2 regions of the Bacillus sp. 37MA genome follow, and region 1 is predicted to be linked to the other one. Evidence: riboswitches for the same ligand, from Rfam matches in the RefSeq annotation. Region 1 holds a riboswitch; the other holds the start of a gene.

Region 1 (7,340 bases):
ATCCATTCTTCTTTTGAAAAAAACAACCTCTTCTTTTCCTTTAATTTGGGACAGCATTGCTCCGACCAGCGTCGCAAACGTCGTCGTCTTAATCCCTCCTCCTGTAGAACCAGGAGAAGCACCAATGAACATTAAAAAGACAATCAAAAACAATGTTGTGTTCGCTAAATCGGGAATGTTCAGTGTATTCGAACCGGCTGTACGCGCCGTCACTGCCTGAAATAAAGATCCCAGGAACTTTCCGCTCCACGACAAAGGCTCAAGTGTTTTGGGGTTATGAAATTCCAGTAAAAATATCAGAATTGTTCCGCCCCCTACCAATATAGAGGTAGTCAGCAGTACTAATTTCGTATGTAGAGATACTCTTTTCGTTTGCCGATATTCATACACCTCATTTATGACGACAAATCCAATTCCCCCAATAATAATTAATGAACAAATGACCAATACTACCAAGGGATCTTTTACATAGCCAGTCAAGCTTCTATATTCGCCCATAAGATCAAACCCGGCATTATTAAAGTTGGAGATCGCATGAAAAAATCCATAATAAGCAGCCTTTCCGATCGGCATATCAAAAGAGAAACGAATGGCCAGTAGGATGCCGCCAACCACCTCACAGACGATAGTGAAGAGTATAACTCTTTTTACCATCCTGACAACGCCTTCTATCGTTAAATAATTAAAGGCTTCTTGCAAAATGAGGCGCTCTTTTAAAGAGATTCTTTTTCTAAACAAAAAAGCAAATAAAGTCGCAAACGTCATAAACCCCAGCCCGCCAATTTGAATGAGGCTCAAAATAACTAGCTGGCCAAAGGTCGTAAACGTTGTCCCTGTATCGACGACAACCAGGCCGGTTACACAGGTCGCAGAGGTAGAGGTGAATAGGGCATTTAGGAAAGAAAGACCTTCCCCATCTCTCGTAGCGACAGGCAGCGTCAAAAGATAAGCACCTAAGAAAATAACAAAGATAAATCCACTAACTAATATTTTAGGCGGGTCCATGGAATAGCTGAATTTACGTTTCATCATTATTTCCCCCTCTCCTGCCCTACATAATGAGAGGCAGCTCTACATGATGTAAAGCTACCCAAGAAATCATTTTTTAATCATTCTATTTTTTCAAATGATAAGGGACCGTTGTGACTACTACACTTTTCCGATGAAGCAAGAATGCACGAATCAGAAAACTTGACTGATTATGAAGAAAATTATGCCAGCCTTTCTTAGGAATAAATTGCGGGATAACGACCGTGACCCGGTAGTTCGATTCACTCGCTTTATGCTCAACGATGTCCACGAATTTGGTCAGCGGCTGGATGATGCTTCGGTAATGAGAGTGCAGTGTTACGAGCCTAATATCAGGCTGCCATTGCTTCCATTTTTCCTCAAACTTTTTTTCATCTTCTCGTTCAAAAGCGACGTGAACGGCAATAATCCGGGCCGCAGACAAAGATTTCGCATAGTTTAATGAATTCTCTACCACATGAGTCATACCAGACACAGGTATAACGATGACGTTTCCTTCGATAGGCGATGCGGGCTCAGACGCGTTAATCCTTAGCTGATTGCCTACTGCTTCATAATGATTTCTATTTCGATGAAAGACATAAATGATGATCGGTAAAAACACTAAGACGGGCCAAACCTGTGCGAATTTGGTTAAAAAGAACACGATTGTGACCATAAAGCTAATCAGGGCACCGGTTGAGTTAATAATGAGTTTCGAGATCCAGCCTTTCGGTTTTTCGCGTATCCATTTCATCATCATTCCCGTCTGAGACAGGGTAAATGGAATAAACACGCCGACGGCATACAGCGGGATGAGCTGTTCCGTATGTCCTTTAAACGCAACAATGAGGACGATTGAAGAAAGCCCAAGGATGATAATCCCATTGGAATAGCCCAACCGGTCTCCTCTAACGGTAAACATCCTTGGTATAAACTTATCAGTGGCCAGATTAACGGCCAGCAATGGGAACGCAGAATACCCCGTATTGGCCGCCAGGATTAAGATTAATGCAGTTGTTCCCTGAACGAAGAAATACATAAAATTCCGACCAAATGTTTCTTCGGCAATTTGTGAGACAACGGTTACTTCTGCCCTTGGTGTAATTCCATAGTAATAAGCTAAATACACAATGCCTGTAAATAACAAAGCAAGCAAGGCACCCATCGCCGCTAACGTTTTAGCCGCATTATTAGGGGCAGGGTCTTTAAAATTTGGAATGGCATTGGAAATGGCTTCAACGCCTGTTAACGCAGAACTTCCCGATGCAAAGGCTCGCAGAAGGATAAATAAGCTGATTCCTGCTATCGGTGTGCCGATGGGCGTATGTAAATCAGGCGACGCCTCACCCGTTACAATGTTGTATAACCCCACACCAATTAAGATGAATAGTGCTAAGACAAATAAATAAACCGGATAGGCTAACACGGAAGCCGACTCTGTTACCCCCCGTAGATTCAAAATGGTAATAAAGACCACAAATACAATGGCAATGCCTACGTTATAAGCATGTAAACTTGGAAATGCCGATGTAATAGCATCTGTACCCGCCGACACACTGACGGCTACTGTTAAGATATAATCCACCAGCAAGGAGCCTCCAGCGATTAACCCAGGGTTTACACCGAGGTTTTCTTTTGATACGACATACGCTCCTCCACCGTGAGGATACGCAAAGATAATTTGCCGGTAAGACAAAATAAGTGCTGTTAACAGAATTAATACACCGACCGCGATAGGGATTGAATACCAAAACGCTGCCGCACTAACGGTAATTAAGACGATCAGTATTTGTTCAGGACCATAGGCAACAGATGACAAAGCGTCGGAAGAAAGAATGGCTAACGCTTTCGTTTTGTTTAATTTCTGTTCCCCTAGCGCATTGGATTTTAACGGCCGCCCGATTAAAAATCGTTTTATAGAAGAAAACACTGCTTTTCACCACCCACTATTTTATTTATATACTGCCCTGTTAATGAAAGTTTGATTACCCATATCAAAGCTCTTTCTTTTAAAAATAAAAAAGACCAATGACGTTTTTCTCCGCACAAAAACAAAGGAAAAATTCTTCCTGTTTTGTAAGAGAAAAAGACATCATTGGTCTACGTAACGCCCAGCAAGCATCCCTGCTCTCTTTGCGCTCTGTCTTCCAAGCTGCTTTTCCTAAAAATAGGCACAATAAAAAGACCTGCTTTTTTGCTCAAGCTGCTCTTTTTCGCCGCTCATAACGCACCAAAAAAAAGCCCCCTGAATAAAGGTGGTCTTTAGACCTCCTTCGCTTTAGCCGACGAAGTTAGCTGACGGGCAGGATGGCGAAAGAGTTGCTCTCATCCCTTCTACTAAACTGTAGAATTAGCCCCACTAGATTGGGTCCTCCGTTCCCGATGAAGGGACTAGGCCGAGGTATATAGTTGTTGATGGAATTTATTCTACTCTGCTTGTTTTTTAAAGTCAATATTATTTTATTCAGCAACGAATACTTTTTCTAAGTTGCGATCCATAATAAATACTTCGATATGCTCACCTGTTTTTGTGCTCATATCACTGTGACTGGAAAGGACTTTGCACTTTGTGTGCTTTTCTACAATTTCTTCAAATTGCTTACTGTGCATTTCCCGAAGCACTTGGCGCATTTCTTTCACCAATTTTCTTCCGTCTGGATGACCAGCTAAATGCTTTTCTTCAACCGTCATGACTCCTTTGAAACGGGTGATGACCATATCCTGGGCAATATGTGTTTTTGTTTCCTGCGGCCCACGGCCAATCAATTCACGCTGTAATTTAATGAGTGCCTCACTCAGCTCTGCTTCGAGCTTTCTCTTCTGTCCCGCCACGATTGCTTCCTCCATTTTTGAAAAATCACGATGTCCCTATTCATTTATGAACTGATATTCTCGGTTTTGCTCGTCAAAATTTTTATTTGATCATGATCAACACGCTTATCCCCGTTGCTAAAAGTTAATTTTGTACGAAATCTATACTGACATACGTTTGAGGAAGGTGTTAATCCGTTCGGTAATTGGAAAGTAAACGGAATTCGACTTGATGCATGAGGGTCTATCGATCTCGACGTTAATATTGTTATGCCTTCTCCAATTAATTCCTCTGCTTGTTTTTGCTTGCCTGTTACGACCAAGTCACATTCTAGTCTATTAAGTTGTTGCTTAAACAAACCGCCTTTAATAGAAAAATAACCGTTCACTTTTTCTCCTGGTAAAAATTCATTCGTGTCCAACGTAAGATTAATACTTGCTTTGCCACTTACACTACCTATTAGGCTCCTAAATACTCTAATCACTGCGCGAAAATCCTCCTGAAATTGGGATTATATTTAACCGGCCCAATTTTTGTAGCTTATATCGTTCCTTATTATGAGCAAAATCAATAAACGACCTAGAAATTACAAAAAAGAACACTAAGGTCCTACTTAGTGTTCTTTAAAACAACAAAGCAAACCTCCTTTTGAAACGCTGATGGGGTTAGCTGTCGGATTCGGGCCTCGAAAGTAGCCCTACCTTCTAACGAAGGATTCACCCCTAGTGGTTTGCACGAAATTGGGTCCCCCACTCCAATGGATTAAGCGGTATTAGGTATGATTCAATATACATATTAAATTGATGATTGCTACTATACTCCCGAAATGAATGTTTGTAAAGAAAAAAATAGATTTCTTTAATTGAAATATATGAACGCAATATTTATGTATATATAATTTTGAATCTCAGGCCTGATATTGAAATTGACAGAACTTACATATTTAATAATTTTTCCATCTCTTCAACTGGTATAGGTAGACTAAAAAGGTAGCCTTGACCTATTTGACATTTTAAATCTTTTAGAACTATTCTCTGTTCTTCGCTTTCAATTCCTTCTGCTACAAGTTTAATGTTTAAATTTTTCCCCATTTCGATCATTGTTTTCACCAATGCACTGGTATTTGAATTCGTTAACATATCGTTAATAAATGTTCGATCAATTTTGATCACGTCAATTGGCAAATGATTAAGAACACTCAATGACGAATAACCTGTTCCAAAATCATCAATTGCTATGTTTACCCCTATCTTTTTTAGTTTATTTATGATGATCCTAGTTTCCATTAAATTTTGCATGAGACTTTCTGTAATTTCTAATTCGAGAAACTCTGGCTGTAACCCTGTTTCTTGTAAAACTTGTTTTACATACTCAAGAAAATCACGACTCCTAAGTTGATAAGTAGATACGTTAACAGCTACTTTAATAGGAGGATAACCCTCCACTTGCCACGTTTTATTTTGTTTACAAGCTGCTCGTAGAACCCATTCCCCTATCGGAATGATAAGACCCGTTTCTTCTGCTATTGGAATAAACTCATTCGGGGAAACTTTTCCTAGTTCGGGGTGGTCCCATCTTAAAAGAGCTTCTATTCCAACCATTTCACTTGTTTTTAAATCAATTTGCGGTTGATAATGTAAATACAGTTCACTTTCTTCAATGGCACGTCTCAGCCCTTCTTCCAACATCATTTTTCGATTTACAGTATCACTAACTACACGATAAAATTGATAGTTGTTCTTGCCACGTTCTTTTGCTAAATACATGGCTTTATCTGCACTTTTAATGATGTCTACCTGATTTTGACCATCGTTAGGGAATATACTAATTCCAATACTCGTCGTTGTAAAAAATTCTTTATTGTTTAAGGTAAATGGTGGAACAAACTCATCAATAATTCGTTGTGCTACTTGCGCCACACTATCTTTATCAATATCTTCAAGTAGAATGATGAATTCATCGCCTCCTTGTCGTGCCACAATATCATCTTCTCTTACACTACGTCTTAACCTTTTGGAAACCTCTATTAGAAGAAGGTCGCCCGTGTGATGCCCCATTGTATCATTTACGATCTTAAATCGATCTAGATCTAAAAACATGATGGCTAGTTCCTTGTTATTTTGCTTACATCGCTCAATTGTTTCGTCAAGACATTCATTAAGCATATAACGGTTCGGTAAACCTGTTAAGTTGTCATATTTAGCCATTTTATTTACTTTATTAAGAGCATTTTGCAACTCTTGTGTTTTATTTTCTACTTGTTTTTCTAAACTTTTTGAAAGAGCATTAAGTTCCTCTAATGCTGTTTCTTTCTGGAACAGTACGATAACCTGTCTAGTAATCACCATAAATATAACAATAAAAAAAGCATACTCTATAAAAACAAAATGATCAAAAGAGTAACAAAACATATAGATTAGAAATGACAAGAGCAATATATACGAAAGAATATCATGGTGCTTAATCTTAGTAAAATATCCCTCTTCATGTATTGATGATTTTTTAATATGTAAAATGTATAGACCAGCAGCCCCTTTTAGTAGCAACGTCAAGTTCCAAAGAGGATTAATCCAACCTCCAATTATGTACGACCCATTGAGAGATTGATAAACATAAATAAAATCAGCAATTATCTGAAAAGTAAAGCCAATTGAAATAAAAGTAAAAATCGTTTTTCTAACATTATTTCTGGTAGTAAAATACAATAAAATAGTAACAAATAGCAACGTAAGGTCAATCACCGGATAGGCAATACCAATTGCATCGGTTAAGAAGTTACCACTTAAATTAAGGAAAACGTTAGATAAAAGCAATTCCCAGATTAAAGAAATTATTACAATCATAAAAATGCTAATATCAAATATGAACCGAGTAATTTCAGTTTTCTTTAAAACTAATTTCAGTTTATAGATTAGAGCAATGATCCAAATCAAATACGCGAGAATCCATAAATAATCATCAAATCCAGGATAAGGAGCGTTTGTTCGCAAAAGTAGATGATAATAACCCGAAATAAGCCAAGCTACACCATAAGGAACCATACCTATTCCTATCAATAGCCAGAAATTACTTTCCTTGTCCTTTTCTTTTTTTAATGAATCATAAGTTTGATACACCCAAATAAAGCTCACTGATACTCCTATAAGTTGCAGAACGAACACGCCTGTTTCTCTGATAATTTCATCGTTTTGAAAGAAATAAATCCAAATATAAGATAACATGATAATGGCTATTATAAAAACCATCACAGGTTGTCGTAGTAATGTAGTCACTTTTTCATACCTCCATATTAAAGGCTATCCCTGAAGGCATAGCTAGACAAATCTCTTTTCTTAAGAATATCAATGAAGAAAAAGAACAATTGGGTTTTGATAAAACAAGATTTAGATCCGTGTACACTTCTTCGTCTTATTAAAAAGATCGTCAATTTAAAATTTGTTTAAGTCTTCCATTACCTTGTTAATTTCAACTACAAAAAACCCACCAAAAAGATTGGTGGGCGCATACAAATAAGGGA
Region 2 (11,553 bases), 1.6 Mb from region 1:
ATGATTTTTATAAAGCAACCCGCTCCGACTTGCCAGAAGCGTTAATTCAACAATTTGAAGTGTGTAAAGATGTATTGGAAAGCATAGGCATTCAACAAGTATCCGTCCCTTCATATGAAGCGGATGATGTCATTGGCACCTTAGCGAAAATGTGGTGTTCGAATGAGTATGGCCATTGTTATATTTATAGTAATGACAAGGATTTGTATCAGCTTCTTAGCAAAAATATTTCTCAACTTATCGGTGGAAAAAAAGGAGATATTGTTTATTCATTCAATCACTTTCAAGATGATTATCACATTACCTCTGAGCAATGGATTGATGTGAAGGCACTTCTAGGCGATAAAAGTGATAATATTCCTGGCTGTCCGGGAATTGGCGAAAAATCGGCCTTGCCGCTAATTCAACTTTACGGCTCTTTAGAAAATATTTTCGAGCAAATAGACGTCCTGGATCCGAAATTTAATCGTTACAAGAAAAAGCTTATTGAAGGACAAAAATTGGCACTCATCAGTAAAGAATTATCAGCCATCATATGCGATATTCATGAGTTAAATGAGTTTCTTTTTGACGATTTGCACGTAAATATAGAGAGAAACAATTTGATTGCAGAATTAAAAGAATTGGAACTTAACATTAAATATTAAGCTGCTCAGCGCAGCAATTCAAAGCGGTTTTCTTGAATAAGTTTATGAAGCTCCTTATCTTCAAAGTGTATAGTCGATGGAACACCACGACATAAATAACGGAATTCAGTCATATCGTTATCAAGCGTGTGTTCCCCCACTATTCTTAATCCTCGCGTACTCATCTCTTTTCTTAATTCTTTTAACTGTTTGAGGGCCTGGCTTTCTTGATATTGATTCGCTGATAAATAAACTCTTTTCATTTTTATAGTTGATTTTTCATTCTCTTTTAATTCACTTTGCAATAGTCGTATCGTCAAATTATGTATGATGTAGTTGTAAACAATTTTTCTGTCTTCATCTGTAATGGCAATCATTTATATCCCCCTTATCTATCATTGCAGATTCAACACCGAAAATTCCCCAACTATTTAATCAACTTTTTCATAACTTAACACTTCTTCTTCAATAGCGATATTCCTTTCAATTAAATAGATTTTTGTAAAACAAAAGCCTATTTTATCTATTCAAAACAAAGACCCTGTCAACTTAGTGCTGATAAGGTCTTTGCTTTTTAATAAATGAGTGCTTTGATTCCTGTTAAAACGATCCCGATCATAAAACCGCAAACAGCTCCATTCACCCGAATCCACTGCAAGTCTTTTCCAATATTGTTTTCCATCATGAAGACAAGCTTGTCATTATCTAACTTATCTAGATTTTCCTGCACGAGCTTACCGATCTTGGAATGATTATCTTCAACGAGATTGGCAATTTGCTTTTGTACCCCATTTTCAATCATGCTGTTTTTTATTGGATCTTCTTTTAGATTATTTAGTAAGCTTGTTAAAAATGGAAGAACGTACGTGTCCATAAACTCGCTGCTTTGAATAAAGGCTAATGCTTTTTGCTGAATTCGCTGTAAGATTTCAGTTATTTTCTCAGCCGGCTCCCATTTAACAAGAAGATGTTGCTTCCAATTTTCGATTTCTTCTAACCATTCTTTCTTGTCTTCTATACTTCGTAACTTTTTACGTACATGTAAAAGAAACGCTTTTCTATTCGGATCTTCTTTCTGGCGTAAATGGCTTACAACATTAAGTAGAAGGTTTTGTAATATACTGCCGAGTTTTTCTTCATTCAATAAGTTTTGAACAGACTTTAAAGCAAACTGCATGAAACCGTCTAACTCGATATTGTTAAGTGCCTGCATGGCCACACTGCCAAGTTGATGACCTGTACTCTCTCTTTTTGCCCACTGTTCTGCTTCACTAAGAACATAATCGAATACTTTCTCATCATATTCATGAATCAGCACTTGATCGACGACAGATTGAAGGACCCCGTTTATTTCAATAGAAGAAAGAGAAAACTTTAATTCCTTTTCGATAAAAGGTGCTATCTTCTCCACTTGAACAGAACGAATTAGTTGATCTGCAAGTGAGACTAATCCTTTTCTTGCGGATTCGGAATGAAGCTCTTTTTCTAAAATTGGAAATATTTTTTCAGTAAATTGAATTTTTTGTAGTTTATCTTGAATACTTTCTTTTGAAAGCCAGTCATTTTCAAGCGTAGAAACAAGCGCTTTGATCATTTTGTTACGGTTTTTAGGCAAAAGAGCTGTATGTGGAATAGGTATTCCCAATGGATGGCGGAATAAAGCCGTGACGGCAAACCAATCGGCTAGTCCACCGACTAGACCCGCTTCAAATCCTCCGTGCACGACATCAATCCACGATGATCCGTGAAATGGAATCGTTGCTGCAAAACCAGTCCCCATAACAGCCAGTGAAAAACTAGCTAAGTGCTTTGATTGTTTTGATTTTTTAGAAGTCATATTCCCTTTTTCCCTTTACAAAATAGATTTGCTATACCTAAATAAAAAAATTCTTATTTTTTTAATACTTTTAGTTATTTGAATACAATATCATAATCTTTCTACTCCAGAATTACAATTATCTGTATTAACTCCTGATTCGAATAGGTTGACTGATATTCTCAGGCTTGAGAAGAGAACAGTACATTAATGTTTATCCTCATATGTCTTTGTATAACCGTTTAGCTTCAAAAAAGAAGACTTGGATAAACTTCTTCGTATTTACTTTCGTGGGCGTAAAAAAAGTCGATGAATCTTCCTGAATTTCCCTCATTTTTTGACGAACGACCATAAAATCAAAGAATTTCGATGCGTAGTTCTCAAATTTTGGATTGGCGTAGTCTGTCAAACCAAGAGAAGCAAAATGAATAAGCGAATGTGTAATAGCTCTTCGTATTCTCTGTTCAGAAGCTTTCGTTTCCCTGTTTATATCCTTTTCTGAAGCAGACGATCCCAGCCTTTTTTGAGCAACTTGTTTGAATATCTCTTTTAAGGATGGAAAATTTTGTTCAGAGGCCTTTGCATGTTCGTACGTAAATAAACATTTAAGAATGTCGATTAAATCCCTCGATCCATTCTCCCCAACAATACCAAGCTCCGCTAATAAAAACTCACCGATGTTTGCAATACTTTTTTCGTTAACCGCAGTTGACTGTACTGTTTGATCCTCTAAATTTAATAGGCTGCTGAGAGATGTTTTTATTTCTTGAATCGATTTCTCGAGTTGAATTCGTTCCACCACTTTTCGGATGACCGTGACAATTTCAATTCGATTAATTGGCTTCATGATATAATACTCTACTCCGAGTGCGTAAGCCTCGCTAATTAATTCCTTTGATTCCACTTGGGAGATCATGATAATTTTCCCTTTGAATTGTCCGTCAAGATGGCGTATCGTTTCAATTCCATCCCTAACAGGCATCAATAAATCAACAAAAAGAATGTCCACTTTTTGCATATTCAAAAAAGGACCTGTTAATTGATCACCATCCGATGCTTCTCCAACTACTTCGCCTAAATCCCCGTCTTCAATGATTTGACTTAAGATGGACCGAATGGCATCATCATCATCTACAATAAAAAACCGCATAAAATCAACCTTTCTGAATCAACTGATGGGTTGGCAATTTTATCGAAAATACGACCCCGTCTTTTTGGTTTTCAAAAACAATGTCTCCGCCAAAGTTTGTAACTGCTTCTTTAACATAGGCTAGCCCAATGCCTGTAGATGGATTTCCACGTTCGTCATATTTTGATGTAAAACCTGGTTCAAATATAACCTTTTTGTATTTTTCAGGAATAACAGAACCACTGTTATAAACGTTAAATTCAACCATTTCATCATGTTCGAGTAACTCGACATGGACGGTTCCGCTCTCCGCTATAGCCTCTACTGCATTGGCAGCTAAATTATTAATTAGCGACAAAACTGTGTAGACGTGATAATTTGAATGGTTTCCTTTAATCGAATACGTAAAGACAATGTGTTTCCCAAGCGAATATGAATATTTTTCGTTAATGTGGATGATTAATTGAATTAATTCCGCCACACTCATGTAATCTTTATAGCTTTCATTGGTAATTAATTTCGAAAGCCCTGCGAAAATTCGTTGATTATCTTTTTTAATCTCATGTATCTCCCCAGCCATCCGTAGCGCTCTCTGGCTCATTCCATTGTCAATCTCTTTTAAAGCACGATATAAATCATACGATTCTTTTGTCACTGTTTCTGCATTTTTTAATGTTTTTTTCAAATAAACAGCTTCTTCATACAAATTGGAAATAAGCATCAGCATGTGCTCGTTTTGTTCCCGTATGTGCTTTTCCCTTGATTGTGCTTCATATAGTTTTACCATATTAAAAAAACTCACGACAATAAAACAACGGACAAATGCGATCTTCACCATTTCGATCACTTCTGCAAATGAAATGGTCGATTTCAACAAGAAATATTCAATAAGCAGCTCTGTCCCATTGGATACTAGTTCCGTCAAAAGACCAATAAGCCCGATTAAGAGCGACCAATTGCGAAATCGTTTTACGTCTACTAGTTGAAATAAACAAGCGTACGTAAAGTAAAAGAAAAACGCTGGAAAATGATGTTGAAAAGAAAGCACCATATTCTCCATATTCCCTGTAACCAGATCAATGGTAACACGAAAAAAGATAACTGCTGCAGCCGTAAAAAAACCAGGTATAACAAAAGGCACTTTTTGCAGCAATAATAAAAAGAAAAACATCGTGGGAGCACCGAAACCGATACGGAACGTTTCATTGAACGGATAAAACTTCAGCTCCCCCGCAAGTGGCACCGTGACGATCATGAGTATAATGATGTAGATATCCTTCTTTATTAATGAACTAAGATGAAAGGTCACTTCTCACCTCTTTAATTTGTCTGAAAATCAGTATATAATCCCTCTACTATTAAAACAACAACGTTCATTTTTTTCAAAAATTACAGCTTTTTTGTAGGTATTTGTATGATTCTGTAGGTGCTCCTTTACATTTATACAATATCAATAATACCTTTTGAAAGCGCTTAATATTTCAATGGACAGGTGTAGCCGTCTTTCTTGTAGAGGGCAAATATTATTTAAATCCATATTAAATCGTCGAAAGGACTGATTGTTTGAAAAAGGTTAGTTTAGCTTGGCAAATATTGATTGGTTTAATAATAGGTATTGCGGTAGGAGCGATCTTTTACGAAAATCCTGCTGTGCAAACCTATTTACAGCCCATTGGTGATATATTTATTCGATTGATTAAAATGATTGTCATTCCTATCGTCGTCGCAAGCCTCATCATCGGAGTAGCAGGTGTAGGTGATATTAAGAAGTTAGGAAAACTAGGCGGAAAAACGCTCCTATATTTTGAGATTATTACAACGTTTGCAATCATTGTTGGCTTATTTGCCGCAAATATTTTTCAGCCAGGTGCCGGCCTTGATATGAATTCCTTAGATAAGGGAAATATCGATAGTTATGTCAGTACAGCAGAAGAAGTACAAAATCACAGTTTTGCTGATACGTTTGTCAACATTGTCCCTGCAAATCTATTTGAATCGCTTGCTAAAGGTGATATGTTAGCCATTATTTTCTTTTCAGTCATCTTTGGTCTTGGTGTGGCTGCTATCGGAGAAAAAGGAAAACCGGTTCTCCAATTTTTCCAGGGTACAGCGGACGCGATGTTTTTTGTTACCAATCAAATTATGAAATTTGCTCCGTTTGGTGTATTTGCTCTCATCGGTGTGACAGTATCCAAATTTGGACTAGCTTCACTCATTCCTCTTAGTAAGCTCGTTATTTTAGTGTACGGTGCCATGTTCTTCTTCATCGTAATCGTACTAGGATTAGTAGCAAAGTTTGTAGGGGTAAATATTTTCCACTTGTTTAGAATATTGAAAGATGAGTTAATCCTCGCCTATTCGACAGCAAGTTCAGAAACAGTTCTGCCAAAGTTAATGGAGAAAATGGAGAAATTCGGCTGTCCTAAAGCCATTGTTTCCTTTGTTATTCCGACAGGGTATTCCTTTAACTTGGATGGGTCTACTCTCTATCAGGCTATAGCAGCTCTTTTTATCGCACAAATGTACGGAATTGATTTATCTATCGCTGATCAAATATCATTATTGTTCGTATTAATGGTTACATCTAAAGGGATTGCCGGGGTTCCTGGCGTATCATTTGTCGTATTACTCGCTACGCTAGGAAGTGTCGGTATACCAGCTGAAGGGCTCGCTTTCATAGCTGGAATTGACCGTATTCTCGATATGGCTCGTACAGTTGTCAATGTTGTCGGAAACTCTTTAGCAGCGATTGTTTTGTCTAAATGGGAAGGCCAATATAGTCCTATAAAGGCAAAGCAATATTTAGAGGATGTACAAAAATCAGCATAAAAAAGCAGACCAATAGGTCTGCTTTTTTCGTTAGGATCCTCTCTAATCTCCTAGGCTTGGATCCACAATGGCTTTCCCGTAAGGAATAGACATAAGACCTATTGAATTTAAAAAATGAAGCAGCTTTTGGTCAGCCTGCTTCATCCATGTTGATTTGGCAATATTATTTTTTCAAATGATAAGGCACAGTCGTAACAACGACGTTTCTTCGATAAAGCAAAAAGGAGCGTATAAGTAAACTTGACTGATTATGAAGTATATTGTGCCAGCCTTTTTTAGGAATAAATTGTGGAATGACGACCGTAACCTGATAGTTTGATGCACTCGCTTTATGTTCAATTGTATCAACAAATTTGCTTAGTGGATGAATAATACTTCTATAATGAGAATGAAGTGTAACCAGCCTCACATCAGGCTGCCATTCCTTCCATTGTACTTCAAACTTTTTTTCATCTTCTCGTTCAAAAGCAACGTAAACCGCAATAATCTGTTCGGTTGAAAGAGATTTAGCATAGTTTAATGAGTTTTCTACGACATGCGTGATACCCGCCACTGGAACAATCATGACATTCCCTTCGATCGGCACAGAAGACGCACTCGTCGTAATCCTTAGTTGATCGCCGACTGCTTCATAATGTTTTTTAATTCGATGAAAGACATAAATGATGATCGGTAAAAACACTAAGACGGGCCAAACCTGTGCAAATTTAGTTAAAAAGAACACGATTGTGACCGTAAAGCTAATCAGGGCACCGGTTGAATTAATAATGAGTTTCGAGATCCAGCCTTTCGGTTTTTCGCGTATCCATTTCATCATCATTCCCGTCTGAGACAGGGTAAATGGAATAAACACACCAACGGCATAAAGAGGAATCAGATGTTCCGTATGTCCTTCAAACGCAATAATTAACAAGATGGAAGAAAGCCCAAGGATGATAATCCCATTGGAATAGCCCAACCGGTCTCCTCTAACGGTAAACATTCTTGGTATAAACTTATCAGTAGCCAGATTAACGGCCAGCAATGGGAAAGCAGAATAGCCTGTGTTAGCCGCAAGTATTAAGATCAATGCAGTTGTTCCTTGAACGAAGAAATACATAAAATTCCGACCAAATGTTTCTTCGGCAATTTGTGAGACAACAGTTACTTCTGCCCTAGGTGTAATTCCATAATAATAAGCTAAATACACAATGCCTGAAAATAACAAAGCAAGTAAGACACCCATCGTCGCTAACGTTTTAGCCGCATTATTAGGGGCAGGGTCTTTAAAGTTTGGAATGGCATTGGAAATGGCTTCAACGCCTGTTAACGCAGAACTTCCCGAAGCAAAGGCTCGCAGGAGGATAAATAAGCTGATTCCTGCTATCGGTGTGCCGATTGGCGTGTGTAAATCAGGCGGCACCTCATCCGTTACAATGTTATATAACCCTGCACCGATTAATATGAATAGCACTACCACAAATAAATAAACGGGATAAGCTAAAATGGAAGCCGATTCCGTTACCCCTCTTAAGTTCAAGAGTGTAATAAATATCACAAATATACTGGCAATGACGACATTATGAGCATGTAAACTTGGAAAAGCAGACGTAATGGCATCTGTACCTGCAGACACACTTACTGCCACCGTTAAAATGTAATCCACCAGCAAGGAACCGCCAGCGATTAACCCAGGGTTTACACCGAGGTTTGCTTTTGATACGACATACGCTCCTCCACCGTGAGGATACGCAAAAATAATTTGCCGGTAAGACAAAATGAGAGCCGTTAACAGAATTAATACGCCAAGGGCAATCGGGATTGAGTACCAAAACGCTGCCGCACTAACGGTAATTAAGACGATCAGTATTTGTTCAGGACCATAGGCAACGGATGATAAAGCGTCGGAAGAAAGAATGGCTAACGCTTTCGTTTTGTTCAATTTCTGCTCACCCAATGCAGTTGACTTTAACGGTCGCCCAATTAAAAATCTCTTAATAGAAGACAGCACTCGTGTTTTCCTCCAATTATTATTAATAAGTACATTGTCCTATTAATGAAATAAACATCTCAGCGAAAAGAAAACAATCACATAAAAAACAAAATAAATGTCTACAAGTCATCGTTAATAGACTTGTAGACATTACGTTTCTTGTCTCACAAGCTCCACCTTCCTTCTCAATATAACGCTTACGAGGTTAGCTGTCGGATTCGGGCCCTTGAGTAGCCCTACCTAAAAAGGATTCACCCCTCGGATTATGAAACAATCCACAAAAAATGGTTCCCCCGTACCTGATGGTTTCAGCGATTTAGAAATGCGAAACTGGTGATTATCATACTCCTGTGTTTAATTCTTGTAAAGAATTTTCAAACCAAATTCTTTGTAACGATTCAGCCTGCATCTTGCTCACTTTTTTTAATAAACGGATCCATAACTTGAAGAGCTTTCTTTACACCGCCAGCGTTTTGAAAGCTTTTCTGAATCTTTATGAGTCCCCTTTTTCTTTCGTTTCTTCAAATAATCTACTCTTTTCCTGATGTGCTCGCTATCCTTCTTAAGATTCGAATATGATCTTCCCCGTAAGACTGAGATCATATCCGTTTAATTGTTCTAATTGAGAACGATATTCAGTGGAATAGACAGCTTCTTTAATGACTTTGAGTAATTCCTCGTTTTCTTTTGTTTTTAAAATGACTAAATCATATTGTTCTTTAATCTGTGGGATAAAGTCCACATTGACCATTTTGGCGACATTTTCGATCCCTACACCTGCATCAGCTTGTCCACTAGCCACGGCTGAAGCTACAGAAAAATGACTCGTCAATTCTCTTTCATATCCCTTTAGTGAATCTGTAGAGATTCCATTCATCCTTAGTTGTTCATCGAGTAAAACTCTTGCTCCGGAACCTTTTTCACGATTAACAAGCGTAATATGAGGATTAGCTAAATCACCCCATCTTTTTATATTCTGCGGATTTCCTTGTTGTACATACAGCCCTGCATTTCTACAGACTAAATTAATCAGTATAAACGGCTGACTAATCAATATACGTTTAACATAGGGGAGATTATATTCATCCGTGTCGCCATCATACAAATGGACACTCACCACATCACATTCTCCGTTATACATCGAAATCAGACTGTTTAAACTGCCGTTATATAATCTTAAAGGGGTAAGGGAGGTATGTGTTTCAATATATTTACTTAACATATCTAAAACGATGTCCTGACCACTAATCAATACTTGGTTTTTATTCTTTTTTTTAGACCCCTTATTCACCTCTATATTATGGGGATCTTCATGCCCTATGCCTGTTTTATTTTTCGTTTTATATTGTTCAATGTCTTGTTGATCGACCCTCATTTGCCTTCCAACTCGATAAGCAGGAAGCGCTCCTTTTTTGATTAAGTCATAGACTGTCAATTTAGATATCTTTAGTAATTGAGAAACCTCTTCAATAGTGTAAGACGAATTTTGGTTCATACGATCCCTCCCCATTCATTATAACTCAATTATTTTTTATCAATAAATTCCAAAAAGAGATCTACTCTATAGTTATATTTTATTATAATAAGATATAACTAAATATAAAATACTTTCTTTTTTAAGGAGATGACGGTTATGGCTGAATTAAAATTACAACACATTTATAAAGTCTACAACAAGAATGAACCAGCGGTAAAAGATTGCAATCTTGATATTGGGGATAAGGAATTTATTGTTTTTCTTGGTCCTTCAGGCTGTGGCAAATCTACCATATTGCGTATGGTAGCCGGTTTAGAAGATATCTCACATGGCGACTTTCTAATGGATGGAAAACGCATGAATGATATTTCTCCACAAGAGCGTGATATTGCGATGGTCTTCCAAAACTATGCCCTTTATCCCCATATGAACGTGTATCATAACATGGCATTTGGATTAAAGATACGTAAATTCCCTAAGGATGAGATTGATCGTCGTGTAAAAGAAGCTGCACATATTTTAGGTCTTGAGCAATATTTAGATCGTAAGCCAAAGGCTCTTTCTGGTGGTCAACGTCAACGTGTGGCACTAGGCCGTGCCATTGTTCGCGATGCAAAAGTATTTTTAATGGATGAGCCATTATCAAACTTAGATGCAAAGCTTCGTGTACAAATGCGGGCTGAGATTACGAAACTTCATCAACGTTTACAAACAACGACCATTTACGTGACTCACGACCAAACAGAAGCGATGACAATGGCAACTCGCCTTGTTGTTATGAAAAACGGGGTTATTCAGCAAATTGGTGTTCCTAAAGATGTGTATGAAAAACCTGAAAATGTTTTCATTGGAGGCTTTATCGGCTCTCCTGCAATGAACTTCTTTACTGGTACTCTTTTAGAGAGCAAAATTAATATTGGAAATGTTTCAATCGCGATCCCAGAAAGAAAAATGAGCGATTTACGTGAGCTAGGATATGTCAACAAAGAAATTATTATGGGTATCCGTCCAGAGCATTTTCATGATGAATCTAAATTCGTTGAAATGTCTAAAAGTTCTAGTATTGATGCAATAATAGAGGTAACTGAATTAATGGGTGCAGAAACAATGTTGTACTCACAAATTGACAATCAACCATTCATTACTCGTGTCCATTCTCACTCTAATGTTAAACGAGGACAAGTCCTCACATTAGCATTAGATATGAATAAAGCTCACTTCTTTGATAACAAAACAAAAAACCGTATTTATCCAAAATAGGAACAAATTCCATAGACAATTATAATAGTTTATAATAAGATATAATTAATTATAACTAATTATATCTTAATTGAAGAGGTGAGAAACATGCAAAAAAGGTTGAAATTCGTCATTACTCTCCTATCTTTACTTATGTTTTTAGTGGCATGCTCTAATAACCAAGGCACAGATCAATCTTCAGATAAGAAGAAACCAGCATCTGAAAATATGGAAACAGTAGAATTAACTGTTTCAACAGCAGCTAGTTTAAAAGATGCCATGACAGCTATTCAGAGTGCGTATAAAAAAGAACATCCTGAAGTGGAATTAAAATTTAACTATGGAGCTTCTGGTGCCTTACAGCAGCAAATTTTTCAGGGAGCACCTGTTGATCTCTTTTTCTCGGCTGCGGAAGATAAGTTTGACCAATTGGTAGACAGTGGGGATATTGCAAAAGAAGACGGA

The links. Region 1 has a riboswitch for cyclic di-AMP ahead of kimA (potassium transporter KimA). Riboswitches for the same ligand answer to the same signal wherever they lie in the genome.
Region 2: another riboswitch for cyclic di-AMP. It lies ahead of kimA (potassium transporter KimA); the one in region 1 lies ahead of kimA (potassium transporter KimA).

Annotation. Positions count from the first base shown of each region.
Region 1 is NZ_KB889752.1:243,791-251,130, reverse strand. Features, by position in the region: gene A3M5_RS0101385 (TrkH family potassium uptake protein) at 1-1,029, opposite strand, end outside; gene kimA (potassium transporter KimA) at 1,115-2,941, opposite strand; cyclic di-AMP (ydaO/yuaA leader) riboswitch at 3,277-3,419, opposite strand; gene A3M5_RS0101375 (Na-translocating system protein MpsC family protein) at 3,472-3,858, opposite strand; gene A3M5_RS0101370 (sporulation protein) at 3,888-4,307, opposite strand; cyclic di-AMP (ydaO/yuaA leader) riboswitch at 4,463-4,602, opposite strand; gene A3M5_RS23555 (putative bifunctional diguanylate cyclase/phosphodiesterase) at 4,759-7,095, opposite strand.
Region 2 is NZ_KB889752.1:1,855,599-1,867,151, forward strand. Features, by position in the region: gene A3M5_RS0110410 (5'-3' exonuclease) at 1-647, shown strand, start outside; gene A3M5_RS0110415 (YhjD family protein) at 653-1,003, opposite strand; gene A3M5_RS0110420 (DUF445 domain-containing protein) at 1,201-2,463, opposite strand; gene A3M5_RS0110425 (response regulator) at 2,663-3,592, opposite strand; gene A3M5_RS0110430 (sensor histidine kinase) at 3,597-4,826, opposite strand; gene A3M5_RS0110435 (cation:dicarboxylate symporter family transporter) at 5,135-6,400, shown strand; gene kimA (potassium transporter KimA) at 6,564-8,390, opposite strand; cyclic di-AMP (ydaO/yuaA leader) riboswitch at 8,552-8,696, opposite strand; gene A3M5_RS0110445 (helix-turn-helix transcriptional regulator) at 8,935-9,867, opposite strand; gene A3M5_RS0110450 (ABC transporter ATP-binding protein) at 10,006-11,109, shown strand; gene modA (molybdate ABC transporter substrate-binding protein) at 11,197-11,553, shown strand, end outside.